4 regions of the Streptomyces sp. NPDC028907 genome follow, and region 2 is predicted to be linked to each of the others. Evidence: riboswitches for the same ligand, from Rfam matches in the RefSeq annotation. Region 2 holds a riboswitch; each other region holds the start of a gene.

What was found. Region 2 has a riboswitch for cyclic di-AMP ahead of ACZ4UU_RS20350 (C40 family peptidase). Riboswitches for the same ligand answer to the same signal wherever they lie in the genome.
Region 1: another riboswitch for cyclic di-AMP. It lies ahead of ACZ4UU_RS18860 (M23 family metallopeptidase); the one in region 2 lies ahead of ACZ4UU_RS20350 (C40 family peptidase).
Region 3: another riboswitch for cyclic di-AMP. It lies ahead of ACZ4UU_RS38640 (M23 family metallopeptidase); the one in region 2 lies ahead of ACZ4UU_RS20350 (C40 family peptidase).
Region 4: another riboswitch for cyclic di-AMP. It lies ahead of ACZ4UU_RS42230 (M23 family metallopeptidase); the one in region 2 lies ahead of ACZ4UU_RS20350 (C40 family peptidase).

Annotation. Positions count from the first base shown of each region.
Region 1 is NZ_JBVHVE010000005.1:636,475-643,523, reverse strand. Features, by position in the region: gene ACZ4UU_RS18875 (TetR/AcrR family transcriptional regulator) at 1-610, shown strand, start outside; gene ACZ4UU_RS18870 (SGNH/GDSL hydrolase family protein) at 711-1,496, opposite strand; gene ACZ4UU_RS18865 (DUF6250 domain-containing protein) at 1,642-2,358, opposite strand; gene ACZ4UU_RS18860 (M23 family metallopeptidase) at 2,574-3,521, opposite strand; cyclic di-AMP (ydaO/yuaA leader) riboswitch at 3,526-3,684, opposite strand; gene ACZ4UU_RS18855 (alpha-galactosidase) at 3,992-6,061, opposite strand; gene ACZ4UU_RS18850 (tyrosine-protein phosphatase) at 6,242-7,039, shown strand.
Region 2 is NZ_JBVHVE010000006.1:286,480-293,528, forward strand. Features, by position in the region: gene ACZ4UU_RS20340 (M23 family metallopeptidase) at 1-119, shown strand, start outside; gene pcrA (DNA helicase PcrA) at 226-2,709, opposite strand; cyclic di-AMP (ydaO/yuaA leader) riboswitch at 3,013-3,170, shown strand; gene ACZ4UU_RS20350 (C40 family peptidase) at 3,179-4,339, shown strand; gene ACZ4UU_RS20355 (tellurite resistance/C4-dicarboxylate transporter family protein) at 4,687-5,715, shown strand; gene ACZ4UU_RS20360 (hypothetical protein) at 5,693-6,046, opposite strand; gene ACZ4UU_RS20365 (C40 family peptidase) at 6,571-7,049, shown strand, end outside.
Region 3 is NZ_JBVHVE010000018.1:37,735-44,783, reverse strand. Features, by position in the region: gene ACZ4UU_RS38650 (M16 family metallopeptidase) at 1-47, shown strand, start outside; gene ACZ4UU_RS38645 (M16 family metallopeptidase) at 44-1,432, shown strand; cyclic di-AMP (ydaO/yuaA leader) riboswitch at 1,682-1,845, shown strand; gene ACZ4UU_RS38640 (M23 family metallopeptidase) at 1,858-2,643, shown strand; gene ACZ4UU_RS38635 (GntR family transcriptional regulator) at 2,862-3,554, shown strand; gene ACZ4UU_RS38630 (HPr family phosphocarrier protein) at 3,772-4,053, opposite strand; gene ACZ4UU_RS38625 (bifunctional acetate--CoA ligase family protein/GNAT family N-acetyltransferase) at 4,232-7,049, shown strand, end outside.
Region 4 is NZ_JBVHVE010000023.1:90,040-97,088, reverse strand. Features, by position in the region: gene lhgO (L-2-hydroxyglutarate oxidase) at 1-490, shown strand, start outside; gene trmB (tRNA (guanosine(46)-N7)-methyltransferase TrmB) at 676-1,506, shown strand; gene ACZ4UU_RS42235 (PrsW family intramembrane metalloprotease) at 1,587-2,900, shown strand; gene ACZ4UU_RS42230 (M23 family metallopeptidase) at 3,200-4,225, opposite strand; cyclic di-AMP (ydaO/yuaA leader) riboswitch at 4,237-4,394, opposite strand; gene ACZ4UU_RS42225 (PP2C family protein-serine/threonine phosphatase) at 4,678-5,763, opposite strand; tRNA gene ACZ4UU_RS42220 (tRNA-Met) at 5,923-5,996, opposite strand; gene ACZ4UU_RS42215 (dihydrofolate reductase family protein) at 6,096-7,049, opposite strand, start outside.

The sequences.
Region 1 (7,049 bases), on a different contig from region 2:
GCGGTTGAGCGTGGCGGAGCGGCGTGAGGAGTTGCTGCGGGCCGCCGTCGAGCAGATAGAGGCGCGGGGCGTGGCGGCGGTCAGGATCGCCGACGTGGCCTCGTCGCTCGGGGTGAGCAACGCACTGGTGCTCTATCACTTCGCCACGAAGGAGAAGCTGGTCGCCGCCGCGTTCACCCACGCGGCGGAGGGCGACCTGACCCGGCTGCGCAGGATCCTCGGCCGCCGTACGACGGCGCTACGACGGCTGCGGACGGCCGTGCGCTGGTACGCGCCGACCGGCCAGGCCAAGGGCTGGCGGCTGTGGATCGAGGGCTGGGCGGGGGCGTTGCGTGAGCCCGCGTTGCAGGAGGTCACGCGGGACCTCGACCGGCAGTGGAAGCGCGCCATCGCCGAGGTCATCGCGGAGGGCGTGGCAGCCGGCGAGTTCGTCTGCGCGGACCCCGCCGGCGCGGCCCTGCGGCTCACCGCCCTCCTCGACGGGCTCGCCGTACAGCTGACGTCGTACCGTGGCGCGGTGTCACGCGCGCGTGCCCAGGAGTGGGTGGACGAGGCGCTGGCCCGGGAACTGGGTCTGGAGCGGGAGGCGTTGACGGCGTCGGCGCGGTGAGGCCGCAGACCTCGCCAGGCGTTCGGTACACCGCGGCCCCGACAGCCGCGTGGGCCGCGTCCCCGGACAGACACGGCCCACACCGAAGTGAAGCGGCGCTTCAAGCCACCGATTCGATCCGCATCTTGATGTCGTCCGGGGACAGCTCGCCCTTGGCCGTCACATGGTCCCCCGAGGACTCACCGCGCAGGCGCCGCCCGATCCACGGCACCAGGTACTCGCGCGCCCAGTGGACGTCGTCCCGGCGGATCTCCAGGGTGCCGCGCGGCGGGAGCGGCGGCCAGGGCTGGTCCGGGTCGGCCGGGATGTCCAGGCCGAGTACCTGCCCCGCGCGCAGCGCCACGCGCGTGTGCCCCTCCGGAGACAGGTGGAGCCGGTCGTCGTCCCAGGCCCGGCGGTCCTGGACGGTCTTCAGGGACCACAGGTCGAGCACCGGGCAGCCGTACCGGTCGGCGACGGCCCGCACATGACCGTTGTAGGTGGCGATCTTGCCGCGCAGATGCTTCAGCACGGGCACGCCACGGGTGTCGAATCCGGTCGTCACCATGACGGTGCCTGCCACGGCGGTGAGCCGGGCGATGGCCCGCTCGAAGCGCTCGGCGACCTCGTCGGGATCGGTTCCGGGTCGGATGATGTCGTTGCCGCCCGCACAGAACGAGACGAGGTCCGGGGCCAGTTCGACGGCCTTCGGGAGCTGGTCCTCGATGATCTGGTCGAGCAGTTTGCCGCGCACGGCGAGGTTCGTGTAGTTGAAGTCGCCCTCGGGGCGCCGGTCCGCGAGCAGGACCGCGAACCGGTCGGCCCAACCGACGAACGCCCCGTCGGGGCCGGGGTCGCCGACGCCCTCGGTGAAGCTGTCCCCCACCGCGACGTACGACCCGATCACTGATCTGCTGTCACTCTTCGAATCGTCTGCCACATCGGCACATGATTCACCTTCGAATGTGACCTACGCGACCGTAGGCAAGGGTTGACGAGCGGTGAGATAAGCCACTTCCAAAGGGTTCACCAAACCTGGAATATCCGTCTGATCAGGGGTGTTGTGGGCGCAGCCGCCATACCCGGAAGTCGCTGACGCGGAAGTGGCTCCAGACGGTCCGGAAGGCGAAGTGCCCACTGGTGTACGGCTCGTGGTCGGCGTGGTCGAAGACCAGCCGCCCGTTGTTCCACCACTGGACGGTCGAGCCGTCGGAGACGATACGGACCCGGTTCGGCTCGTTGGCCACCAGCAGCGGCTCCGTGTAGTCGAAGACCAGCGGACGGACTCCGGCCTCGCCGACGTAGCGGCGCAGTCGCGTCGTGGTGTTGTAGTTGGCGCCGTAACCGGAGTAGTACGTCTTGAGGTGGTCGTACTCGTCCAGCGCACCGGCCCGCGGCGTGGCGAAGAGGTCGTCCGGGGAGCGGACGTCGAGGGCGTTCCAGAAGTTGTTCAGGTCGGAGACACGGTCGTTGGGCCCGCCGGCCGAGACGGCGGTGGCCGTGTACCCGATGACGTACGGCCCTTCGAGCCGCTTCTTGAACCACACCGTCGCCCCGCTCGGCACGTCGATCTCCAGCACCCCGCGCGCGGCGCTGACGGTGCCGCCGTCCTGCAGCTCGGTCTCCCACTGGCCGAGGCCGTGGCAGAAGTCGTCCTGGGCGATCAGCCGGCGGCCGGGAGAGGCGGCACTCGCCGCGCCGACCGGGGCCAGCGCCCCGAGGGCGACGCCTGCGGCCAGGACTCCGAATGCTCTGCGCGTGGTCGTCACGGGAAGGACTCCTTCGCTGTGTGAGGACGTGGAAGGCACCATGGAAAGCGCTTGCTCCAAGCGGTCGGAGATCACTCTCCCCCCATAGCCCCCGCCCTGTCGACACCCCGACCCGCCCAGACGCCCGCTTCAGGACACACCGAAGGCCGGACCCGGGGATCGGGGTCCGGCCTTCGGTCGCGTGTCAGGCAGGTGGTCTGCGCGAAGAACCGCCGTCAGCCGATGGCGACGCCCTTGGAGCGGAGGTAGGCGACCGGGTCGAGGTCCGAGCCGTAGTCCGGCGTGGTGCGGATCTCGAAGTGGAGGTGCGGGCCGGTCACGTTGCCGGTCGCGCCGGAGAGGCCTATCTGCTGGCCCGCAGTAACGGTCTGGCCGCTCGAGACCGAGAGCGAGGACAGGTGGGCGTACTGGGCGTAGTAGCCGTCGGCGAGCTGGATGACGACCTGGTTGCCGTACGCGCCGCCCCAGCCGGCCGAGACGACGGTGCCCGCGCCGACCGCCTTCAGCGGGCTGCCGGTGGGGGCGACGAAGTCGACGCCGGTGTGGTAGCCGCTGGACCACATGCTGCCCGCCACCTTGTAGGCGGTGCCGACCGAGGCGCCGGAGACGGGGGCGGAGAAGCCGCTGGTCGGGCCGGCGTTCTCCGCGCTCTGGGTGGTCGTGGTCTTCTTCGCCGCGGAGGACTTCGAGGCGGTCGAGTCGGCGGAGGACTCGGAGGAGGAAGACGAGGGAGCGGAAGACGAGGGGGCGGACGACGACTTGGGGGCGCTCGTCGTCGCCTTCTTGCCGCCGAGGGAGAGCTTCAGGCCGGGGTGGATCAGCGACGGGTCGTCGCCGACGGCCTCGCGGTTGTCGGCGTAGAGCTTCTTCCAGCCACCGCTGACGTTCTGCTCGTCGGCGATCTTCGAGAGGTAATCGCCGACCTTCACCGAATAGGTCCGCAGGCCCGCCTTCTTGTCGGAGGCCTTCTTCTCGACGGCCTTCTTCCCGGCGACCGGAAGAGACTGAACGGCTTTTTCCGAAACGGACTGCGCGGGAGCGGCGTGGGCGCCGGTGGCACCGATGAGCGGGAGAGCGAGAGCGGCTCCACCGGTTCCGGCGACGGCGATGGAGCGGGTGAAGCGCTGGGACTTCGGGCGGCGGTGCTTACCCTTGGCGGGCATGGCGAATTCCTCTCCGGCGCCTGCGAGGTGAGCTGTCGGGTGCGGGCTGGAGATGCCCGGCCGCGTGGGGACGCGACTTGACCCCAAGCCTGTTCCGGAGACCGGAACAGGCGGTTGTACCTGTGGGTCCCCCGCTCCTGCCGTGCACGGGTGAGTTTGCGCGGGATCCGGTCGGCGGCAGGATTCGGCGTCCGTCCGGATTGGTGGCGAACGTAAGCGAGGAAGACGCAAGGGAACAAGTGAGGGGTTCCGTCCGAATGCGTTCCTGTTGATCCCTTGTGGGAAATACCCGTCACCCTGCGTGAATTATCGGGGCATCGCCGGACTCAAAACCCCTTGAAAAGCACGTGAATTACATGGACATGACGGGCGACGCACGGTCACGAATATGACGCTCCTCACGTGACGCCGCTCCACCTTCCTTCGCTCCAGAGCGAGTTGGAATGAAGGCATCAATTCGGACAGAAACCCTAGATGCGACGCAGTCGGATAACCGTCGCATCGAGGTCGCCACGCAAGCCTGCGCGAAGTCCGTGATGTGCCAGTACGGCACCTCGGTGAATTTCGCCCGTTTCAAGGCATTCATACGACGCTGTCGAGTCGAGGGCGCGCAAGCGCAGCGCCGGGACGGGCTCGCCGAAGCTCTGCGCCTGGAGCCAGGCGAAAACAACCGTTTCGTCCCCGAGTGAGTACTGCACCGCGCTCAGCCCACCCCGCGGAACCCGCAGCCGATACAGGTCTCCGCGCTGCACCACCGGCCGGATCTCCTTGTAGAGGGTCACCCATTCCCGGGCCTCGGCGAGTTCCTCCTCGGTCCACCGGGTGAGGTCGCCGCCGACCCCGAGCACCCCGGCCATGGCGCTCACGAACCGGAAGCGCAGGGAGCTGGCGCGGTGGTTGAGCATGGCGTTCGGACTGTCGGTGACCCAGGCGGCCATGGCCCGGGCCGGGTGGAGCTGGCTGAAGCCGTGCTGGATGGCGAGCCGGTCCAGGGGGTCGGTGTTGTCCGAGGTCCACACCTGGTCCGTGCGGCTCAGCACACCGAGGTCGATCCGCCCGCCGCCGCCCGAGCAGGACTCGAAGGCGACACCGGGATGGGCCGCACGCAGCCGGTCCAGCAGGCCGTACAGGGCGCGCACATGGTCGACCCACAGTCGCTGCGGATATGGCTCGCCGGGCCAGCCGGCGTCGGTGAAGCAGCGGTTGAAGTCCCACTTCACATAGTCGATCGGGGCGCTGGAGAGGATCCCGTCGAGGCGCTCGAAGAGGTACTCCTGGACATCCTCGCGCGCGAGATTGAGTACGAGCTGATTGCGGAACTCCGTCCGCTTTCGTCCCGTTTGATGCTGAGCCCACTCGGGATGGGCGCGATACAACTCGCTGTCCGGATTGACCATTTCCGGTTCGACCCAGATGCCGAACTGCATGCCGAGCGCGTGCACGTAGTCGGCGAGCGGCTTGAGACCGGACGGAAAGCGGTCGGGGTTGGGCGTCCAGTCGCCGAGGCCCGCGCGGTCGCTGGTACGCGTCCCGAACCAGCCGTCGTCGACGACGAAGAGCTCGACGCCGATGGCCGCGGCCCGCCGCGCGAGCAGACTCTGCTGTTCCTCGGAGATGTCGAACTCCGTCGCCTCCCAGGAGTTGAACAGCACCGGCCGGTCCTGGTCGGCGTCTGGGATCACATACGCGCGCTGGTACGCGTGCCAGGCGCGGCTCGCCCCGCCGAAGCCGCCGTCGCTCCACAGACCGGCGAAGACTGGTGTGGTGAAGGACTCCCCCGGGGCCAGCCGCAGCAGGCCCGAGTCGTCGTGTCCGGCCCCGCCGGTGATCTGCACGCGCGCGTCGGGGAGTTGCGCGACGGCGATGCGCCAGGACCCGGACCAGCCGAGGGCGCAGCCGTAGACCTCGCCCCGCTCCTCGGTGGCGTCCGTGTCGAGGGCGACCCACGGCAGGTGCTGGTGCCCGGTGTGCCCGCGGCGGCTGCCGATGACCTTCTCACCGTAGGTGAGTGGAGCCCGCGCCAGCCGGGACTCCGCGCCCCAGCGGCCGTGCAGCTGCGACAGCCGCCAGTCCTCGCGGTCGGGCAGCGTCCAGGTGGCCGAGTCGGCGCGCAGCAGCTCCAGGGCGGGCCCCTGGTTGTCCAGGGTCACCCAGCGCTCCACGACGTCCCCGCGCATCCGGTAGTGCAGGGCGACGGTCAGCCCGTCGTCGCAGAACCGCAACCGCAGCTCGTCCCCGTCGGTCTCGTACCGCTCGAAACGCCACTCGGTGCCGCGCCGCTCCTCGGTGCGCACGGACAGGGCGGGCCGGACGAAGCGGGGGCCGCCTTCGACCGGGTACTCCTCGCGCCCGTCGAGGGGGGACTCGAAGGGCCAGTACTCCGGCAGCGGCCGTACGGCGAGGGCCTCGGCGTCGGCGAGCGCGATCCGCGGCCCCCAGTGGAGGTGCAAGAGTTCGTCGGCGTCCGTGAGATGGACGGCGTAACTGCTGGTCAGCCCGGTCAGGAGCCACGTACGACCGTTGTCGGAGATCTCCAGCATCAAGCCCTCACAGAGACGAACAGGTGCGATCAAGTACCAACATCATCAAGGTCCGCGTGCTTCTGAGGCAACGCCTGTGGACAACTCATTGCCCCAGGAAGCCATGTCGTATGGTCGAGAGCGCACCCCGTCGGCCGCATCGCCGAGCCGCGCCGCCGGGGCCGACTGGGAGGAGCCCCCGTGACGCAGCAGATCCCGTCGACCGAGCCCGAACTGGCCGGAGTTCGCAACTTCCGTGATGTGGGCGGACTGCCGACCGTGGACGGACGGCGGGTGCGGCACGGGGTCCTGTTCCGCAGCGGCCACCTCGCGCACGCGACCGACGACGACGCGACCTTCCTCGGCTCCCTCGGACTGCACACGATCTTCGACTTCCGCAACGCGGCCGACCAGAAGCTCGAAGGCGCCGACGTGGAGCTGCCCGGGGTGCGCAATGTGAACCTGCCGCTGTCCGACCCCGCGGACGGCGCGGAGTTCTGGAAGATGGTCCGCGACGGCGACATCGAACAGCTGCGGGAGATCCTGGCGGACGGCAAGGGCGCGGGCCGGATGATCGCCTCCTACCGCACGATCATGAAGGAGCGCACCACCGAGCACTCCCAGGTGTTGCACGCGCTCGCGGAGGACAGCGTCCCCGCGCTGATGCACTGCGCGGCCGGCAAGGACCGCGCGGGCCTGTCGATCGCCGTGACGCTGCTCGCCCTCGGCGTCGAGCGCGAGGCGATCATCGCCGACTACCTGGAGTCCAACGCCAAGCACCGCCGCTACAAGGTGCGCCGCAGCGGCAGCGACGCGTCGGCCTACTCGCCCGAGGTCATGGAGCTGCTCAGCCCCCTGTTCGACGCCCGGGCCGAGTATCTGGCGGCGGCCTTCGAGACGATCGACGAGACCTGGGGCGGCGTCGACGCCTACCTGGAGCAGGGCCTGAGGATCACCCCTGAGCTCCGGGAGCGGCTGCGGGAGCGCCTGCTCGACTGACGCCCGGCCA
Region 2 (7,049 bases):
ACTCCGGCAACTCGGGCAACTCGACCGGCCCGCACCTGCACTTCGAGGTGCGCCCGGGCGGGGGCTCGGCCATAGACCCACTGTCCTGGCTGCGCAGTCACGGGCTGGACCCGACGTAACCGACCGGCCGCCGGCAGACGAGGCCGACCACCGGACCGACCACGAGCCGAATTCCCTGTGATCCGTACGCCCCCGCCCGTCAGCGGGGGCGCGTGCTTGCCGGTCCTACAACTTCTCCACCGGCGCGTACCGCAAGAGCAACCGCTTCGGCTTGGTTTCCCCGAAGTCGATCGTCGCCTCGGCGTTCGCGCCCGTGCCCTTCACGGCCATCACGGTGCCGAGCCCGAACTGGTCGTGCGTGACCCGGTCCCCGACGGCCAGCTGGACGACGGGCTTCTCCGACGTACGGCGGGTGGCGAAACCGGACGCGCCCGAGGCGGAGGAGCGCGAGCGGGACGAGGACAGCGAGGCGGCCACGGCGGACACGGGACCGGAAGACACCGGCGAGGTCGCCCCCGTCCGCTTCCAGTCCACGTGCTGGGCGGGAATCTCCTCCAGGAACCGGGACGGCGGGTTGTACGACGGCTGTCCCCAGGCGCTGCGCATCGCCGACCGCGTGAGATACAGCCGCTCACGCGCACGCGTGATGCCGACGTACGCGAGCCGCCGCTCCTCCTCCAGCTCCTTGGCCTGACCGAGGGCGCGCATGTGGGGGAAGACGCCGTCCTCCATGCCGGTGAGGAAGACGACCGGGAACTCCAGGCCCTTGGCGGTGTGGAGGGTCATCAGGGTGATGACGCCGGAGCCGTCCTCGTCCTCGTCGGGGATCTGGTCGGAGTCGGCGACGAGCGCGACCCGCTCCAGGAACGCCGCGAGACCGCCGGAGGTCTCGCCCTCACCGGACTCCTGCTCGAACTCCAGGGCGACGGCCGCGAGTTCCTGAAGGTTCTCGATCCGGGTCTCGTCCTGAGGGTCCGTGGAAGCCTGCAGCTCGGCGAGATAGCCGGTTCGCTCCAGGACCGCCTCCAGGATGGTGGCGGGTCCCGCCCCGGACTCGACGACCGTACGGAGCTCCTCCATCAGTGTGTTGAACCGCTTGACGGCGTTGGTCGACCGCGCGGCCATGCCGTACGCCTCGTCCACGCGGCGCAGCGCCTGCGGGAAGCTGATCTTCTCCCGCTGCGAGAGGGCGTCGATCATCGCCTCGGCGCGGTCGCCGATGCCCCGCTTGGGCACGTTCAGAATCCGCCGCAGCGGTACGGAGTCCTCGGGATTGGCCAGCACACGCAGGTAGGCCAGCACATCGCGGACCTCCTTGCGCTCGTAGAACCGGACCCCGCCGACGACCTTGTAGGGCAGTCCGACGCGGATGAAGACTTCCTCGAAGACACGGGACTGGGCGTTCGTCCGGTAGAACACGGCGACGTCGCCGGCCTTCGCGTCCCCGGCGTCCGTCAGTCGGTCTATCTCGTCGGCGACGAACTGCGCCTCGTCGTGCTCGGTGTCCGCGACATAGCCGGTGATGCGCGCGCCCGCCCCCGCGTTGGTCCACAGGTTCTTGGGCCTGCGGGACTCGTTGCGCTCGATGACGGCGTTGGCGGCGCTCAGGATCGTCTGGCTGGAGCGGTAGTTCTGCTCCAGCAGGATGGTCGTCGCGTCCGGGTAGTCCTCCTCGAACTGGAGGATGTTGCGGATCGTCGCGCCCCGGAAGGCGTAGATCGACTGGTCGGCGTCACCCACGACACACAGCTCGGCGGGCGGGACGTCGAACTCGCTGGGCGGCACGTCGACGGGGTGCTCACTGGTCCCGACGAGCTCGCGCACCAGGGCGTACTGCGCGTGGTTGGTGTCCTGGTACTCGTCCACCAGCACATGGCGAAAACGCCGGCGGTAGTGCTCGGCGACGTCCGGGAAGGCCCGCAGCAGATTGACCGTCGTCATGATCAGGTCGTCGAAGTCGAGGGCGTTGGCCTCCCGCAACCGCGACTGGTACAGGGCGTACGCCTGCGCGAGCGTCTTCTCGAAACCGTCCGTGGCCTGCGCGGCGAAGTCCTCCTCGTCGATCAGCTCGTTCTTCAGATTGCTGATCTTGGCGCTGAAGGACTTGGGCGGAAACCTCTTCGGATCAAGATCCAGATCCCGGCAGACGAGCGCCATCAGCCGCTTGCTGTCGGCAGCGTCATAGATCGAGAACGACGAGGTGAACCCGAGCCTCTTGCTCTCCCTGCGCAGGATGCGCACGCACGAGCTGTGGAAGGTCATCACCCACATCGCGTTCGCCCGCGGCCCCACGAGCTGCTCGACGCGCTCCTTCATCTCGCCCGCGGCCTTGTTGGTGAAGGTGATCGCGAGGATCTGCCCCGGATGCACATTCCGCTCGGCCAGCAGGTGGGCGATGCGATGGGTGAGCACACGCGTCTTGCCGGATCCGGCGCCGGCCACGATGAGCAGCGGGCTGCCGGAGTGGACGACGGCCGCCCGCTGGTTCTCGTTCAGCCCCTCCAGCAGCGCGGCCGCGTCGAGGGCCGGGCGCGGGGCGCCGTCGCGGTAGTAGGAGTCCCGGTCCGGCGGCACGTCGAACTTCCCGCCGAACAGATCGTCCGGAACCGGTTCCGGAGCGTGATCGTCCTCGGGCGGCGGCGGGTGCTCCTCGTGGGCCCGCGGGGCCTGGAGGTCCGCCAGGAAGCTGTCGTCAAAGAGGCTGCTCATCGCTCTCCGAGTCTAGGGCGCCCCACTGACAGCCCGCTGCCACCCCGAGAACCTCGCCACCCCAATCCCGCCTCCCCCATCACCCCTCACCCTCCAGCATTCGACCGTCACCCTCAGCAACCATTCCGCCAATCACCCCATCCTCCACCAAACACCACCAAACCAACCTCCGTCCGCGATACACCTCCCCAAGGTCACGAAAATGTATCGGGCATATCGAACATCAACCTTCACAGGGGCCACACGAGTTGGCTACCGTGCCGGGCAGGCCGTACGACCCCCACCGGCGAACGTCGCCGGGCCGCGCGGCCTCCGCCGAGTCCGGTAAGCCCCATGGGCCCGGAGCCGGGGACCCACCGAACTTGGGGTGAATCGGCCGGACTTCCGAGCCGTAGGGCAACCCTTCCGAACCACCCGCCCGAACCCGACAGCTAACTCGGTAGGCGGAGCACGGAAGGAGTCGCCTCCCTTGGCGTCGCACCGCAAGTCGCGTCCCGCAGGCACGCGCGTAGCAGGCATACGGCCCCCCGCCCTCGCCACGGCGGCCCTCACCTCCGTGGCCCTGCTGTCCCAGACGGCCAACGCGAACCCGTCCACGGACGACAAGCCGAGCCTCGAAGAGGTCGAGAAGAAGGTCGACGACCTCTACCGCCAGGCGGAGTCGGCGACCGAGAAGTACAACGCGGCCAAGGAGAAGACCGCGAAGCAGCGCAAGCGCGTCGACACCCTCCTCGACGACGTCGCCAAGCGCACCCAGACCCTCAACGACGCCCGCGAGGAACTCGGCCGCAACGCCGCCGCCCAGTACCGCACCGGAGCGGCCGCTCCCGACACGGCCACCTTCCTCCTCGCGGACACCCCGCAGGACTACTTCGACCAGTCCCAGCTGATGGACCGCATGACGGGACGTCAAAAAGAGGCGGTCGACGAATACTTCACCCAGCAGTCCGCGACGATGCAGAAGCGCCAAGAGGCCACTCGGAGCCTCGAAACGCTCACGGAGTCGCAGAACGACCTCCAGGCCGCCAAGACCACCGTCCAGACGAAGCTCGCCGACGCCCGCGAACTTCTCTCGAAGCTGACGGCCGAGGAAAAGGCCCGCCTCGCCGCGATCGAGAAGCGCAAGCAGGAAGAGGCGGCCCGCAAGGCAGAGGAACTGGCCCGCCGGCAGGCAGAAGCCGAACGCCAACGCCAAGAGGCGGCACAGCAGGAGAACACCGAGTCCCCGTCCGACTCGTCCTCCTCGGACTCCGCCTCGGACTCCTCATACGCCACCAAGGCCGAAAAAGCCCTGGCCTTCGCCCGCTCCCAGATAGGCAAGCCGTACGTCTGGGGCGCCACCGGCCCCGACTCCTACGACTGCTCCGGCCTCACCCAGGGCGCCTGGAAGGCCGCCGGCGTCGACATTCCCCGCGTCACCTACGACCAGGTCAACGCCGGCACCACGGTCCCCCTCTCCAACGCCCAGCCCGGTGACCTGGTCTTCTTCTACGACGACGTCACCCACGTGGGCATCTACATCGGCAACGGCATGATGATCCACGCCCCCAAGCCCGGCGCGTACGTCCGCGAGGAGTCGATCTACTACGACGGAGAGTCATCGATCCACAGCGTCGTACGCCCGGCGTAAGAAGCCCGCACGACGCCGCGGCCGCGCACGGCGGCAAGGGGCCGCGTCGGGGGGTGTCCGCCCGCAGCGGCGGACGTCAACGCAGGGCACTTCTAGAAGCGACCGAGCCGCCCGACCGAGGACGGACCCCCCCGGCGCGGCCCCGCCCCCCAACGCACCGAACCGCGCTACGCGAACCCCCACCAAACCCCAGCGGGCCGCCGCAGGCATCCCGCCCAACCGCCGGAGGCATCCCCGCAGGCATCCCCGCCCAACCGCCGGAGGCACCCGCAGGCATCCCCGGCCAAACCGCCGGAGGCGCGGCGTGCCCCACCCCCCGGCCCCCACCCCCCTCCTAGCATCGACCCATGCCCGCCACCACCACCTCCGCATCCCCCCTCCGCACCTGGTGGTCGCAACGTCCCCCCACAGCCGGCGCCGCAGTCATGGCAACCGGCATCCTGTCGGTGACCCTGCACCAGACCGGCTACGAAACCCTCTCCCGCATCGCCCTCGCCCTGGCCTCCGCAACCTGGCTCGCCCTCGCCGGCGACTTCACCGCACGCCTCCTGTGGGACCGCAACAGATGGGTGAAGGAGGCAGCCACCCCGGCCGCCCTGACAGCCATCGCCGCGACGACCGTCCTTGGCACCCGCTTCAGCGTCCTCGGCTGGCAGACCCTCGCCAAGGCCCTCCTGGCCCTCGCGGCCATCCTCTGGCCGGGCCTCCTCGTCGCCGTCGTACGCCACTGGCACCGCGGCATGCCCGGCGCCGTGTTCCTGGGCTGCGTGGCCACCGAGGGCCTCGCCGTCCTGGGCGCGACGCTCGCCGTGACCGAGGCCTCGGCGTGGCTCGCCCACGCGGCCCTCGTACTGTTCTGGCTCGGCCTGGTGCTCTACGTCGTCGCCCTGGCCCGCTTCGACCTACGGCAGGTCGCCCACGGCACCGGCGACCACTGGGTGGCGGGCGGCGCGCTCGCCATCTCGGCGCTCGCCGGATCGAAACTCTTCGCCGCCGACAGCGCCCGCCTCCACCTCTGGAACGACGACGACACCAGCACCCTGCACACGGTGACCGTCGCCCTGCTGGTCCTCGACCTCGCCTGGTACGCCGCGCTGCTGCTGGCCGAGATCGCCTGGCCACGGCCGCGCTACGACATAAGGCGTTGGGCCACCGTGTTCCCGCTCGGCATGACGGCCGCGGCGACCCTCTCTGTCGCCACCACCCTGGACGTCCCCTGGCTCGATGGCCCCGGCGAGGCACTGATGTGGATCGCGGTGGCGGCCTGGCTGGCGGTCACGGCAGGCGCGTTCTGGGCCTACACCCACCCCGGCTATGCAACCGGAGCCGGAGCCAGGACCCCGGAGACGGACGTCACGTCCACAACACGGCGATGAAGATGTTCGCCACGGTCAGCAGCCCCACCACCCCGAACAGCCGCTTGTCCACCGTCTCCTCGTCCCGCTTCACGTACACGAGCCCGAGGATCACGACCAGCAGTGCCAGCTTCACGCCGATCTTGACGTTGTCGACGGGCTGGTCGTCCGCCTGATTGAGGCCGACGAGGATCACCCCGGTGACCAGCATGGTCAGCGCGCCGTGCAGCATCGCGGGGACGAACCGGGCGGCGCCCTGGCCCATCGCCTTCATCTGGGTGAGGAAGCCACCGAGCAGGGCGGCGATACCGATGATGTGCAGGCCGACGAAAAGGTGGATGAGTACGTCCATGACGCCGGAGCCTAGCCAGCCCCACCGACACCCCTGCCACCGCACCCCTGCCATCCTTCTCGATCATGCATATATGCGCCCATAGCATCCGACGCCCCCGCCCCGCCCCCGCTTCCGCCACATCGGTCAGCACACAGCGTGAACACGACGCCCCCAACCCGGGATCACGCTCACTTACGGTCATCCCCCGGTCTGCTCCCGGCACTTCCGCACAACGCGTTACCGGACCGACACACAGAGGTTTAGCGTCCTCCACCAGGTGACCGGCTCCCCACCGCCGCCCGGGCCAGGGGCGGCAGTCGGACACCACCGCCGAGAAAGTCCGGCGGCGGCCCGCTCCCCCTGTGCAGGCCGCCGCCGGACGCGTGACCCGCCCCCGGGCGGCCGTACGTCCGCACCCCCAGGCGCTCGTACGCCCGCCGCTCCCCCCGGGGCGGACCGCTCCCGCCGGGGACGGTCGTACGGCCACCGCCCTGGCGGACGTACGGGACGAGGCGGTCGTACGAAAGGACGTGCAAGTCCACGTGGCAGCACACCGAAAGCCCCGTCAGCGCTCGGCCGGCGGCAGTACGGCCCGCACGGCATGGACGATCGCCCTGGCGGGCGCGGCGACGGCGACGGGCTTCGACGGGACGGGACATGCCGAGCCGCAGCTGACTCCGGCGCAGGTGAAGGCGAAGGTGGACAAGCTGTACCAGGAGGCGGAGGTCGCGACCGAGAAGTACAACGGCGCGAAGGAGCAGGCGAACGCGGCCGAGCAGCGGATCAGGACACTTCAGGACGAGGCCGCCCGCAAGACGGAGAGCCTCAACTCGGCACGGGAGAGGCTCGGTTCGCTGGCCGCGGCGCAGTACCGCGACGGCGGCCTCGACCCGGCCCTCCGACTCGCCCTCTCCGGCGACCCCGACCGCTACCTCGACGGCGCGGAGTTCGCCGAACGCGCCGGCAACCGTCAGGCGGCCTCCGTCGCGAGCGTCCGCAGCCAACTGCGCGAGATCGAGCA
Region 3 (7,049 bases), on a different contig from region 2:
AGGACGCGCAAGCCCCCACCGACGAGAACGAGGAGTCGGCGCAGTGACCGAGCTCGCCAGCATGGAGTTCCACCCGCAGCCCCAGGCCGGCCAGGCCCGGCCCTGGGCGTTCCCGGCGCCCGAGCGCGGCGAGCTGGACAACGGCCTGACGGTCCTGCGCTGCCACCGCCCCGGCCAGCAGGTCATCGCCGTCGAGGTGCTCCTGGACACGCCCCTGGACGCCGAACCGAAGGGCCTGGACGGCATTGCGACGATCATGGCGCGCGCGTTCTCCGAGGGCACCGACAAGCACACCGCCGAGGAGTTCGCCGCCGAGCTTGAGCGCTGCGGCGCCACGCTCGACGCGTACGCCGACCACCCCGGCATCCGCGTCAGCCTCGAGGTGCCCGTCTCCCGGCTGCCGAAGGCGCTGGGGCTGCTCGCCGACGCGCTCAGGGCACCCGCGTTCGACGACGCCGAGGTCGAGCGCCTGGTGCGCAACCGCCTCGACGAGATCCCGCACGAGCTGGCCAACCCCTCGCGCCGCGCCGCGAAGGAGCTCTCCAAGCAGCTGTTCCCGGCGACCTCGCGCATGTCCCGCCCGCGCCAGGGCACCGAGGACACCGTCGCCGGCATCGACTCCGCGGCCGTACGCGCCTTCTACGAGCGGCACGTACGCCCCGCCACCTCCACCGTCGTGGTCGTCGGCGACCTCACCGGTGTCGACCTCGACGTGCTGCTGGGCGACACCCTGGGCGCCTGGACCGGCTCCCCGGCCCAGCCCCGCCCGGTCCCGCCGGTGACCGCGGACGACAAAGGGCGCGTCGTCATCGTGGACCGCCCGGGTGCCGTGCAGACGCAGCTGCTGATCGGCCGTGTCGGCCCGGACCGGCACGATCGTGTGTGGCCCGCGCAGGTGCTCGGCACGTACTGCCTCGGTGGCACCCTCACGTCCCGCCTGGACAAGGTCCTGCGCGAGGAGAAGGGCTACACCTACGGTGTGCGTGCGTTCGGCCAGGTCCTGCGCTCCGCGCCGGACGGCACGGGCGCGGCGATGCTCGCCATCAGCGGCTCCGTCGACACCCCGAACACCGGTCCGGCGCTGGACGACCTCTGGAAGGTCCTGCGCGGGGTCGCCGCCGAGGGGCTCACCGACGCCGAGCGGGACTTCGCCGTGCAGAACCTCGTCGGGGTGGCGCCGCTGAAGTACGAGACGGCCGCCTCCGTGGCGAACACGCTGGCCGACCAGGTCGAGCAGCACCTGCCCGACGACTTCCAGGCGAAGCTGTACCAGCAGCTTGCCGCGACCGGCACCGTCGAGGCCACGGCCGCGGCCGTGAGCGCCTTCCCGGTGGACCGGCTGGTGACGATCCTGGTCGGCGACGCGGCCGCGATCCGCGAGCCCGTCGAGGCCCTCGGCATCGGCGAAGTCAGCGTCGTGGCGGCCGAGTAGAGGACCTCGGAGGTCCCGTAGCGGACCGAGCAGAGGTCGGACAGCCGCGCCGGGCGACGGCACGCGCGCGTGAGGGGCCCTGGTGACTTCCAAGTCACCAGGGCCCCTTTATGCCCGAATTGGGGGAGAGGTTGCCTGTCTGACCTGTGGGATGCGCTACAAAAGCCGCGATCCGTTTGGGGATTGAAAGTCGCCCCGCTTAGCGTCTTCCGGGCTGTCCGTCAGGCAGTGCGCCGCGCCCGCGGCACCGGACAGCCATCGCCGAGTCCCCGTACGGCGCGAGCCAGGGGAGCCGGGGACCCATCGCAGTCCCTGGGGTGAATCGGACGCCCGCGCAGCCGCGAGGGGGTCCGTAGGAGACCTTCCTGCTCCGAACCCGTCAGCTAACCCGGTAGGCGAGAGGGAAGGAAAGGATCAGCCACTACATGGCGTTCACCTGCGCCACCGGGAAGAACCGCGCCTCCGGGAAGCACCGTCGCCCCGGCCGGTTCGAGCGCACCACCGCCCGCGCGGCGGGCGTCGCCGCGCTCACCGCCACCGGCGTCATAGGCACCCTGGCCGCCCCGGCGCTCGCCGCCGAACCCGCCGCCGAGCAGACCGGCCTCATCCCCGTCATCACCGTCGACGACACGCTCGCCGACCAGATCGATGCCCAGGCCGCCGCCCAGAAGCAGGCCGCCCAGGAGGCCGCGGCCCTCAAGCAGGCCGCCGAGGAGGCCGCGCGCAAGAAGGCGGCCGAGAAGGCCAAGCAGGAGCGCGAGGCCGAGGAGCGCGCCGCCCGAGAGGCCGAGCGCAAGCGCCTGCTGTCCTACGTCGCCCCGATCTCCGGCTCGTACGTCTCCACGGGTTACAAGGCCGGTGGCGCCGTCTGGTCGTCCGGCAGCCACACCGGCGTCGACTTCCACGCCGCCAGCGGCACCTCCGTCCACGCGGTCGGCTCCGGCACCGTCGTGGAGGCCGGCTGGGGCGGGGCCTACGGCAACAACATCGTGATCAAGATGAACGACGGTACGTACACCCAGTACGGCCACCTGTCGTCCATAGGCGTCTCCGTCGGCCAGACCGTCACGCCGGGCCAGCAGATCGGCCTGTCCGGCGCCACCGGCAACGTCACCGGACCGCACCTGCACTTCGAGGCCCGCACGACCGCCGAGTACGGCTCCGACATCGACCCCGTCGCCTACCTCCGCTCGCACGGCGTGAACGTCTGACGTCTCCCGCGCCCCACCCGAAGCTCCGCTTCCCGCAGCTGAGCCTCCCCGAAGCCCCGGCTCCCGAGCCGGGGCTTTCGGCGTTTCCCGGACGATCGGCTGACCAAAAAATATCCATGGATTCCGGCCCGCCGTCGGAAATTCCGGCCGGTTGCAATAGAGTCACTGAACACACGTCATTCGTCGACGTTTCACGGGGATTAAGGCGGAGGTCGGTCATGCGTATTCCGGCGCACTCGGTATGCACCGCGATCCGGGACGACATCGTCGCCGGCGTCTACGAGCGCGGCGGCCGGCTCACCGAGGAACTCCTCGCCCGCCGCTATGGCGTCTCCCGCGTCCCCGTGCGCGAGGCCCTGCGGACCCTGGAGGCGGAGGGCTTCGTGGTGACCCGGCGGCACGCGGGCGCGTGCGTCGCCGAACCGACCGAGCAGGAGGCCGCCGACCTGCTGGAGATGCGCACGCTGCTGGAGCCGCTCGGCGCCGCCCGGGCCGCCCAGCGGCGCACCGAGGCCCATCTGAAGGTCCTGCGTGGCCTGGTCAGGCTGGGCCAGGAACGGGCCAGGCGGGGCAACAGCGAGGACCTGCGCTCGCTCGGCGGCTGGTTCCACGAAACGCTGGCCCAGGCCTCCGGAAGCCCCGCGCTGGCCTCGATGCTGACCCAGCTGCGCCACAAGATCGCCTGGATGTACGCCGTGGAGGCGCCGGTCGACCCGGTGGAGTCCTGGACCGAGCACGGCGCGATCGTGGACGCGGTGGCGCGCGGCGACGGGGAGCGCGCCCGGGGCGTCACGGCCCTGCATGCCGAGCGCGCGATGGGCGCGCACCGGCTGCGGTTCGGCTCCGGTGATCGCGCCGAGCGTGTGAGGAATTCGCAACATCCCGTAAACATGCCGAGCCTGCGGCATTAACACGGGCGCCGTATACAAAGAGGAGATATTCGGCGGCGGTGTATTTCCGCTGCCCTTTTCAGGCGTGCCGTGAGCCATTTCGGTCACCCGTCGCCGGAAAAGCCGCGGCCTGCTCTGCTCGAAACAGCGAAGCCGCGCCCGCCGAAACAGCGAAGCCGCGCCCGCCGAAAAGGCGGACGCGGCTTCACCGTTTGCCACGGAGTCCCGCTCAGGTCCTTCAGACCGTCTCGGGCAGCTCCTCGAGGCCCTCGGAGACCAGCTTCGCCAGCCGGTCGAGGGCGGCGTCCGCACCCTCGGCGTCGGAGGCGAGGACGATCTCCTCGCCGCCCTGGGCGCCCAGGCCCAGCACGGCCAGCATGGAGGCCGCGTTGACGGGGTTGCCGTCGGCCTTGGCGATCGTCACCGGGATACCTGCGGCCGTGGCGGCCCGGACGAAGATGGAAGCGGGGCGGGCGTGAAGGCCCTCGGCCCAGCCGACGTTGACGCGGCGCTCAGCCATGTGATGCTGCCCTTCGGTGTTCAGGGTTGTCTAGACCAGTTTCCCACACCCGTGAAGCCCGCCGGGAGGGACAAAACGTCCCTCCCGAGGTGACCGTCGGGTCGCGGCCTCGACCCGACATGCGTCCTCCACAGACTGCCTCGCGCCGTTGTCGTACGCGAGCCGTACTCTGGGCCCCATGCAGAGCGCCTCGGACCGGCACGAGTACCCCGCCCACTGGGAAGCCGACGTGGTGCTGCGCGACGGCGGCACCGCACGCGTCCGCCCCATCACCGTTGATGACGCCGAGCGTCTGGTCAGCTTCTACGAGCAGGTGTCGGACGAGTCGAAGTACTACCGCTTCTTCGCGCCCTACCCGCGACTGTCCGCGAAGGACGTCCACCGCTTCACGCACCACGACTTTGTGGACCGGGTGGGACTCGCGGCCACGGTGGGCGGCGAGTTCATCGCCACCGTACGCTACGACCGGATCGGCGCCGACGGAATGCCCGCGTCCGCACCCGCCGACGAGGCCGAGGTCGCCTTCCTCGTCCAGGACGCCCACCAGGGGCGCGGCGTCGCCTCAGCGCTGCTCGAACACATCGGCGCCGTCGCCCGCGAGCGCGGCATCCGGCGCTTCGCCGCCGAGGTGCTGCCCGCCAACACCAAGATGATCAAGGTGTTCACGGACGCCGGGTACACCCAGAAGCGCAGCTTCGAGGACGGCGTCGTGCGTCTGGAGTTCGACCTGGAGCCGACGGACCGCTCGCTCGCCGTGCAGTACGCGCGCGAGCAGCGCGCCGAGGCCCGGTCCGTACGCCGACTGCTGGTGCCCGGTTCGGTCGCCGTCATCGGCGTCGGCCGCGCCCCCGGCGGCGTGGGCCGCAGTGTCCTCGGCAACATCAGGGACGCCGATTTCACAGGACGGCTCTACGCGGTGAACAGGGCGTTCCCGGCGGACCTCAAGGAAGTCGACGGAGTCCCCGCGCACCGCTCGATGCGGGACATCGACGAGCAGGTCGACCTCGCGGTGGTCGCTGTGCCCGCCGAGTACGTCCCCGACGTGGTCACCGAGTGCGGCGAGCACGGTGTGCAGGGGCTGGTCGTGCTCTCCGCCGGGTACGCCGAGAGCGGGCCCGACGGCCGGGAGCGGCAGCGTGAACTCGTCCGGCACGCGCGCGCGTACGGCATGCGCATCATCGGGCCGAACGCGTTCGGGATCATCAACACCTCCGCCGACGTACGCCTCAACGCCTCCCTGGCACCCGAGATGCCCCGCCCCGGCCGGATCGGCCTGTTCGCCCAGTCCGGCGCGATCGGCATCGCCCTGCTGTCCCGGCTGCACCGCCGGGGCGGTGGCGTGACCGGAGTCACAGGCGTGTCGACCCTGGTCTCGTCGGGCAACCGGGCCGACGTGTCCGGCAACGACGTCCTCCAGTACTGGTACGACGACCCGGACACCGACGTCGTGCTGATGTACCTGGAGTCCATCGGCAACCCCCGCAAGTTCACCCGCCTCGCCCGGCGCACGGCGGCGGCGAAGCCGCTGGTCGTGGTCCAGGGCGCACGGCACGGCGGCGCGGCGCCCCAGGGGCACGCCGTACGGGCCACCCGGCTGCCGCACGCCACGGTGTCCGCGCTGCTGCGGCAGGCCGGCGTGATCCGGGTGGACACGATCACCGAACTCGTGGACGCGGGGCTGCTGCTCGCCCGCCAGCCGCTGCCGGCCGGCCCGCGCGTGGCGATCCTCGGGAACTCCGAGTCGTTGGGCCTGCTGACCTACGACGCCTGCCTCTCCGAAGGGCTGCGGCCGTTGCCGCCGCTGGATCTGACGACCGGGGCCTCGGCGGCCGACTTCCACGAGGCGCTGTCGCACGCGTTGGCCGACGAGACGTGCGACGCGATCGTCGTCACCGCCATCCCGGCGATCGGAGGCGCCTCGACCGGCGACGCGGAGCTGGCGGAGGCCCTGCGCTCGGCGGCCGAGCGCGTACCGGGAAAGCCCGTGCTGGTCGTGCACGTGGAGCTCGGCGGGCTCGCGGAGGCCCTGTCGGCCGCGGCGAGCACCGCACCGCAGGCGGTCACCACGGCGCCCGGCATCGCGAACCGCGCCCACCCGTTCCGCCCTCTCGACTTCCCGGCCGACCCCCCGCCCGCCCCGTCCGACACGGCCGACGACGCCCCCCGGCTCATCCCCGCCTACCCCGCCGCCGAGCGAGCCGTCCGCGCCCTCGCCGAAGCCGTCAAGTACTCCCAGTGGCGGCGCGACGCCGCCGACCCCGGCCGGGTGCCCGAGTACGACGACATCGACGAGAAGGGCGCCGCCCGGCTGATCGGCGGGCTCCTCGCGCGCGGGCAGGGCCTCACGCTCGGCACGGACGAGACCGCCGACCTGCTCGGCAAGTACGGCATCCAGGTCCACCGCGCCCTGCACGCCCCCACTCCGGACGCCGCCGCCGACGCCGCCCACAACCTCGGCTACCCCGTCGCCCTGAAGGCCACCGCCCCCCATCTGCGGCACCGCGCCGACCTCGGTGGCGTACGGCTCGATCTCGCCGACGAGGAGCAACTGCGGCGGGCGTACGCGGAGTTGACCGACCTGTTCGGCAAGCCGGAGGAGCTGAGGCCGGTCGTGCAGAGCATGGCGCCGCGCGGCGTCGACACCGTCGTACGGGCCGTGATCGACCCGGCCGCCGGCGCCGTGCTGTCCTTCGGGCTCGCCGGGGCCGCCTCACAGCTGCTCGGCGACATGGCGCACCGGCTCATCCCGGTCACCGACCGCGAGGCCACCTCGATCATCCGCTCGATCCGGACGGCACCGCTCCTGTTCGGCTGGCGCGGCTCCGAGCCCGTGGACACCCCTGCGCTGGAGGAATTGCTGCTGAGGGTGTCGCGGCTGGTCGACGACCACCCCGAGGTCGTCGCGGTCACCCTGGAGCCGGTCGTCGTCGCCACCCACGGCCTGAGCGTGCTCGGCGCCTCCGTACGCCTCGCCCCGCCGCCGGCCCGCGACGACC
Region 4 (7,049 bases), on a different contig from region 2:
GGGGCTGGTGTATCCGGTGCCTGATCCGGCGTTTCCGTTCCTCGGGGTGCATCTCACGCGCGGGATCGACGGGGATGTGCACATCGGGCCCAACGCAGTGCCGGCGCTGGCCCGGGAGGGGTACGGGTGGGGGGTCGTACGGCCTCGGGAGGTCGGGGCGACGGTGGCGTGGCCCGGGGTGTGGCGGATGGCGCGGCGGCACTGGCGGTACGGGGCGGGGGAGTTGCGGCGGTCGGTGTCGCGGGGGGCGTTCACGGAGGCGGTGCGGAGGTTGCTGCCTGCGGTGACCTCGGATGATCTGGTGCCGGCTGCGGCGGGGGTGCGGGCGCAGGCCGTGTTGCGGGACGGGGGGCTCGTGGATGACTTTCTGATACGGGAGGGGGTGCGGGCCGTGCATGTGCTGAATGCGCCGAGTCCTGCGGCTACCGCTTCGCTGCCGATCGGGCGGGAGGTGGCTCGGCGGGCGTTGGGGGTGTTGGGGGCTGCTTGAGTGGGTTGCGGTGGGGGGTGGGTGCGGGCCTCGGTTTTCGCCCCCGCCGCCCCTACCCGTCCCATCCCTGGGGGCTGCGCAGACCCCGGCCATCGGCCCTGCGGGCCTCGTCCTCAAACGCCGCACGGGCTGGGAGGGCCTGGCGGGCCGGAAGGAGTCGCGGGCGCCGTAAAATCGGTTCCACTGTGTCTGACTCCCTCAATGCCTCCGAAGCCCCCCAGCCCGAGCATGCCGGGGATGCCGGCCATCACCCCGGTGTCTCCGTTCGGCACACCCGGGCCAAGGGGGAGCCGCGGTTTCCCGATGGGCCCAAGGCCGATCCGGCCGGGTCGCACTTCGAGCGGCGGATCCGGAGTTTTCAGCCGCGGCGGAGTCGGGTGACCGCGGGGCAGGCGGACGCGTTGCAGCGGCTGTGGCCGAAGTGGGGGCTCGACATCGACGGGCAGCGGGTCGTCGACCTCGCCGAGCTGTTCGGGAACGACAACCCCGTGGTGCTGGAGATCGGCTTCGGGATGGGGGAAGCGACCGCTCAGATGGCCGCCGGGGACCCGGGGATCAACATCCTCGCCGTCGACGTGCACACCCCGGGGCAGGGCAATCTGCTCAATCTCGCCGACCAGAACGGGCTGCCCAACGTCCGGGTCGGCAACGGCGACGCCATCATCCTGCTCCGCGAGATGCTCGCGCCGGATTCGCTCGACGGGCTGCGCGTCTACTTCCCGGACCCCTGGCCCAAGAAGCGGCACCACAAGCGGAGGCTCATCCAGCCCGAGTTCCTCAGCCTCGCCGCGACCCGGCTGAAGCCCGGTGCCGTCGTGCACTGCGCCACCGACTGGGAGCCGTACGCCGAACAGATGCTCGAAGTGCTGACCGCGCACCCCGACTTCGAGAACACCCAGGAGGACGGCGGTTTCGCGCCCCGTCCGCGGTTCCGGCCGCTGACCCGTTTCGAGGGGCAGGGACTGGACAAGGGTCATGTGGTGAACGACCTGCTCTTCCGCCGCGTACAGCGGTAGCAACAGCAAGCAACCCCCACCGGCGCCCGAGCCCCTCGCGCTGCTGCGGGCGGCGCCCTTGCCTCGTTAGGGTCGATGCCGTGGCCACCTGCCCCCCGTACCCGACGCACCCCACCGGACCCACCGGCGGCGCACCACGGCACGCGCACTGGTGGCACAGGCGGTGGGTGCGTTACGGCGCGCTCAGCACACTGCTCGCGCTCTCCGGGCTGGTCATCCTCGCCCTGGTGCGGGAGCAGACCGGCACCGAAGGGTTCCTGGTCGGGCTCGGGCTGGCCGTACTGCCCGTGCCGCTGCTCGTCGCCTCGTTCCGCTGGCTGGACCGGGTCGAGCCGGGGCCCTGGCGCAATCTGCTGTTCTCCTTCGCCTGGGGTGCCTGCGCGGCGGCGCTGATAGCGATCGTCGCCAACAGCTTCGCCACGAGATGGATAGCCACCGCGACCGCCGATCCGTCGCACGCGGACACCCTGGGCGCCACCGTCATAGCGCCCGTCGTGGAGGAGATGGCGAAGGCCGCGGCCGTACTGCTCGTGTTCCTCTTCCGGCGGCGGGACTTCACCGGGATCGTCGACGGGGTGGTGATAGCCGGGGTCACCGCCACCGGGTTCGCCTTCACCGAGAACATCCTCTACCTCGGTACCGCCTTCGGCACCGACCAGCTCTCCGGCGACAGCGGCATCGCCTCCGTGACCGCGGCGACCTTCTTCGTCCGCGTCATCATGTCGCCCTTCGCGCACCCGCTGTTCACCGTCCTGACCGGCATCGGCTTCGGCATCGCCGCGCTGTCGGGCGAGCGGCAGCATGTGCGGCGCGTTCTCCTCCCCCTCACCGGTCTGTTGCTGGCCATGGGCATGCACGCCCTGTGGAACGGCTCGTCGACCTTCGGCGAGTTCGGGTTCTTCGCGGTGTACGCGGCCTTCATGGTGCCCGCGTTCGGGTTGCTGACGTGGCTGGTGATCTGGACGCGGCAGCGGGAGCTGCGGACCGTGCGGGAGGAGTTGCCCGCGTACGTCGTCGCCGGGTGGCTGGCGCCGGGGGAGCCGTTCGCGCTCGGTTCGATGCGGGCTCGGCGGGTGGCTCGGCGGTATGCGCGGCGGCTCGGGGGGCGGGGGGCCGCGCGGGCTGTGGCGGAGTACGAGGGGTATGCGACGTCGTTGGCGTTTCTGCGGCGCCGAGGGCGACGGGGACGGGGCGGGGGTGACTTCGTGATGCGTGAGCGGGAGTTGTTGCAGGAGTTGTGGCTGCGGCGCGGGGTTGCTCGGGCGGCGTTGGAGCGGGCCGCGCTGGAGGGGATGGCTGTGCAGGTGTGGGCTGCGTATGGCTATGCGGGGGTGGGGTACCGGCAGGGGTACGGGGTGGAGCCGTACCCCGTCTACAACCCGTATCGGACGTGAAAAGCCGCCACGCCCCTCAGACCGGCGCTTGCGCAAGGGCTACCAGCGAACGGAGCGCCCGGTGCTCCGGGAACCGGCAGCCCTGACGTCGGGGGGTTGTCGCCAGGACCGCCGGAGATCAGCACCGCCGGAGATCAGCACCGCCGGGAGCAGAAACGGCCGGGTTCAGGAATCGCCGGGTACAGGGCTCGCCGGGTTCAGGAGGGCGTGCCTCGCCCGGACACCTCGCCCGGACACCTCGCCCGGACACCTCGCCCCGATGCCTCGCGGATGCCCCGCCAAGAGGTCCCTCGGATACCTCAGGGAGTGAGTCCCTTGCCGCGCAGCCACGCCATCGGGTCGATGCCGTTCGCGCTGCCGTCGGGGTGGACCTCGAGGTGCAGGTGGGCGCCGGTCACGTTGCCCGTGGCGCCCACGCGGCCGATGACGTCGCCCGTGTTGACCTTCTGGCCCACGCTCACGCTGATCGAGGACTGGTGGGCGAACCAGATCTCGGTGCCGTCGTCGAGGGTGAGCTCCGTCTTGTAGCCGTACGACCCGTCCCAGCCGGCGAACGTGATCGTGCCGCTGTGCACGGCCTTGATCAGCGTGCCGGTGGGAGCGGCGAAGTCGAGGCCCGTGTGGTAGCCGGAGGACCAGTAGGCGCCGGCCTGACCGAAGGTCGAGGTGATGGTGTACGAGGAGGTCGGCAGCGTGTACTGCTTGGCCAGCTCGGCGAGGCGCTCGGCCTCGGCCTTCTTGCGGGCCTCCTCCTCGGCCTTGGCCTTGGCGGCGGCGGCCTTGGCCTCGGCCTCCTTCTCCGCCTTGGCGGCCGCGGCGGCGGCCTCCTTCTCGGCGGCGGCGACGGCGGCCGCGGCGGCCTTGCTCTCGATCTGGTCCTGCTGCTGCTCGGCCTGCGCCATGATCCGGCTGCGCAGTGCCTCGCCGGCGTCGGTGGCGTCCTGCGTGGTCTCCTCGGTCGCCGCGCCCATGGTGCTGAGGGCGGTGCCGGTGTCCTCGGCGGCTGCGGCGTCGTCGTCGGAGATCAGGGGCAGGTCAGGGATGGTGATGGCGACCGGCGGCTTGCCGCTGTTGGCGCTGGCCATGCCGCCCGCGCCGACGGCGGCTATGACACCGACGCCGAGCACCGTGGAGCTGCGCGCGAGTCCCCCGCCGCGCTGCTTGGAGACGCGATGCCTGCCGCGTACCGGACGAATGGACTCCGCGGTGGGGTTCCACTCCTCGAACGGGCCCTCGTCGGTGCGATGGCGGTCGTAGCCGAAGGTCTCGGTGGTGCGCTGGCTCGGCACGAACGGGGCTTGCGGGGCAGGGCGGTTGGACGCCACGTGGGCGTGCTCCTTTCCTTCCTTCTCGCCTACCGGGTTAGCTGACGGGTTCGGAGCAGGAAGGTCTCCTACGCGCGTATACCGGCCGTGACTTCCCGGCGGTATCCGTGCGATTCACCCCAAGGTGGTGGTTCCCCGGTTCCCTTGCGGGATTCGGCGCGTGCGCACGGAGCCGCCTCTTGTGACGGCTGGGACGACCGCGCTGCGTTATCGAACGTTAATAGACGCGGGGTACGGATTCCAAGCTGTTCCGCTTGATCATTAACGATTTTCGCCTGGACTTACGGGTCATGAGCGGCCTAATTCGGGCGAGTTGGCCAGCGCTCAGGAGTCACACAGGTATTGACGGTATGTCAGTTGTTATGCGGAGGGGGGTCACTCGATCACGGTTGGTGACAACGATCACGGATCGGCTCCACAAGATCTCCATCAGGGGCCGGGAGCGGCATGCCTCAGGGACGGCGTACGGCGATGAGGGCCATGTCGTCCGCCATCCCGCCCCCGGAGTGCCGGCGCACCTCCGCGGCGAGCGTGCCGAGCAGTGCGGTCGGCTCGCGCCGGGCGTTGGCCCGCCCCGCGAGTCCCGTCTCGGGGTCGTAGAACCGGTCTCTCTCGTCCCGCGCCTCGGACAGGCCGTCGGTGTACATGAGCAGCGTCGCTCCGCTCGGGAAGTCGGCCTCCTGGGCCCGGTCCGGCCAGGCCCCCAGCTCCCGCATGCCGAGCGGCAGGGCGGGCTCGGGGGCGGGCAGCGCGCACACGGTGCCGTCGGCGTGCAGCAGCAGCGGCGGGGGGTGCCCGCGGTTGACCAGCCGTACGATCCCGTCGCCGTGCGGGAGTTCGGCGAGGACGGCGGTGGTGAACCCCTCGGCGGACTCCACCCCCTCGGGCCGCGTGCGCTCCCGCGCCAGCGCCCGCTCCAGGCGCTGCGCCACCGCCTCCAGCGTGGTCTCCTGCTCGGCGGCCTCCCGGAAGGCCCCGATGACCACGGCGACGATCCCGACCGCCCCCATCCCCTTGCCGCGCACGTCCCCCACGACGAGCCGCACACCGTGCGGGCTGTCCTGCACCGCGTACAGGTCACCGCCGATGAAGGCGCCCTCCTGCGCCGCCTCGTACCGTGCCGCGATCTGGAACCCGCCGATCCGCTCGGCGGGTTCGGGCAGTACGGCGCGCTGGGCGGCCTCGGCGATGGCGCGGGCGGAGGCGAGGCGGGCGTCGCTGCGGCGGACGAGGAGGTTGATGAGGACGGCGAGGACGGAGACGGTGACCACGGTGACCAGCTCGGTGATCACCCCGGTCCGGGAGAGGCCGCCCAGACCGGCGTGGAGCACGAGCAGCGCGGCGAGCGCGGCGACGCCGGTGAGCACCGTGCCACGCTGCGAGTACAGCGGGGCGGCGACCAGGGGCGCGGCGGTGAAGAAGGGGGCCCCGGTGAAATCCGTGGGCGTGACGTAGTCGTACCCGCATCCGGCGGCGATCAGCAGGGCGGGCAGCAGCCGGACGAACCGGCGTGCGTACGAGATCCGCCGTTCCTCCACCTCACCAGGGTTGCCGACGGCGGGGCGGGGAGCGAGTGGTGGGAGCCGACCGGACCAGCGGGGACCGGACCAGCGGGGCGGCCGGGCAGAGAGTCTCGCTGGAAAGCCGTGGAAAACACTCAGGGCCGGAACTTTTCAGTTCCGGCCCTGAGTCTTCAGTAGCGGGGACAGGATTTGAACCTGCGACCTCTGGGTTATGAGCCCAGCGAGCTACCGAGCTGCTCCACCCCGCGGCGATGACTCAATAGTACGCCATCCGCGGGACGGAAAGCACACGCGTTTCCCGGGGCCGCCGCGAGCGGCGCTTTTCGGGGCGTGTTCAGGGCCCGGTGTCACGGCAGAAGATGGCTGTTCGGGGCCTTGGCCCGGTCCTCGTACTCGGGCAGGACCACCACGTCCACCCCTTCCCCGGCCAGCAGCCCGCTCCCGTCGGCGCCCGCCACGAACGTGTCCGGCTCCCGCCAGGCCGTCACCACCCGGCGTGCCCCCGCGCCGAGGATCAGGCGCGCGCACGGCACCGGACGGGACGCGCGGCGCGTGCACGGCTCCAGGCTCGAGTAGACCGTGGCGGACGTCACACGGGGGTCTCCGGGCGCGATCTTCGCCAGCGCCGCCTCCTCCGCGTGCACCACGGGATCGCCGCCCTCTCGGGAGTGGCCCCGCGCCAGCTCGGTCCCGTCGGCCGCCACCACGACCGCCCCGACGCTGAAGGCCGTCCCCGACGGCGGGCACTCGGCCGCCAGCTCGCACGCCAGCGCCAGCCATTTCCGGTCCGCGGCGGAGGGCAGCACGCCGGCGCCGGGCGCGGTGGGCTCGTAGCGCATCAGTACGACGTCCTCGATCCGCCGCGTCTCCAGCAGGCGCAGCCGTCCGCCCTGGTACTCGCCCGGACCGAACAGCCGCGGCGCCTTCGGATCCCCCACGAACAGCGGCGCCAGCACCAGCTGCACCTCGTCGGCGAGGCCCTGCTGGAGCAGCTGCGTGTGGATCGTGCCGCCGCCCTCCACCATCAGCCGCTCGACCCCGCGCTCCTCGCGCAGATGGCGCAGCAGGCCCCGCCAGTCCAGATCGGCGCCCAGCGCGACCACGTCCGCGGCGACCGGCTCCCGGCGCAGCCGCTCCGCGCCCTTCTCCGTCGTATAGACGATCTTCTCGCCGCCGGTGTGCCAGAAGTTCGCCGTCGGATCCAGCTCGCCGGACGCGCTGACCGTGACCTTCAGCGGGTACTCCGGCTTCCCGTCCGCCTTCCGCGCGGCCCGCCGTTCGGCCGAGTTCACCAGCAGCCG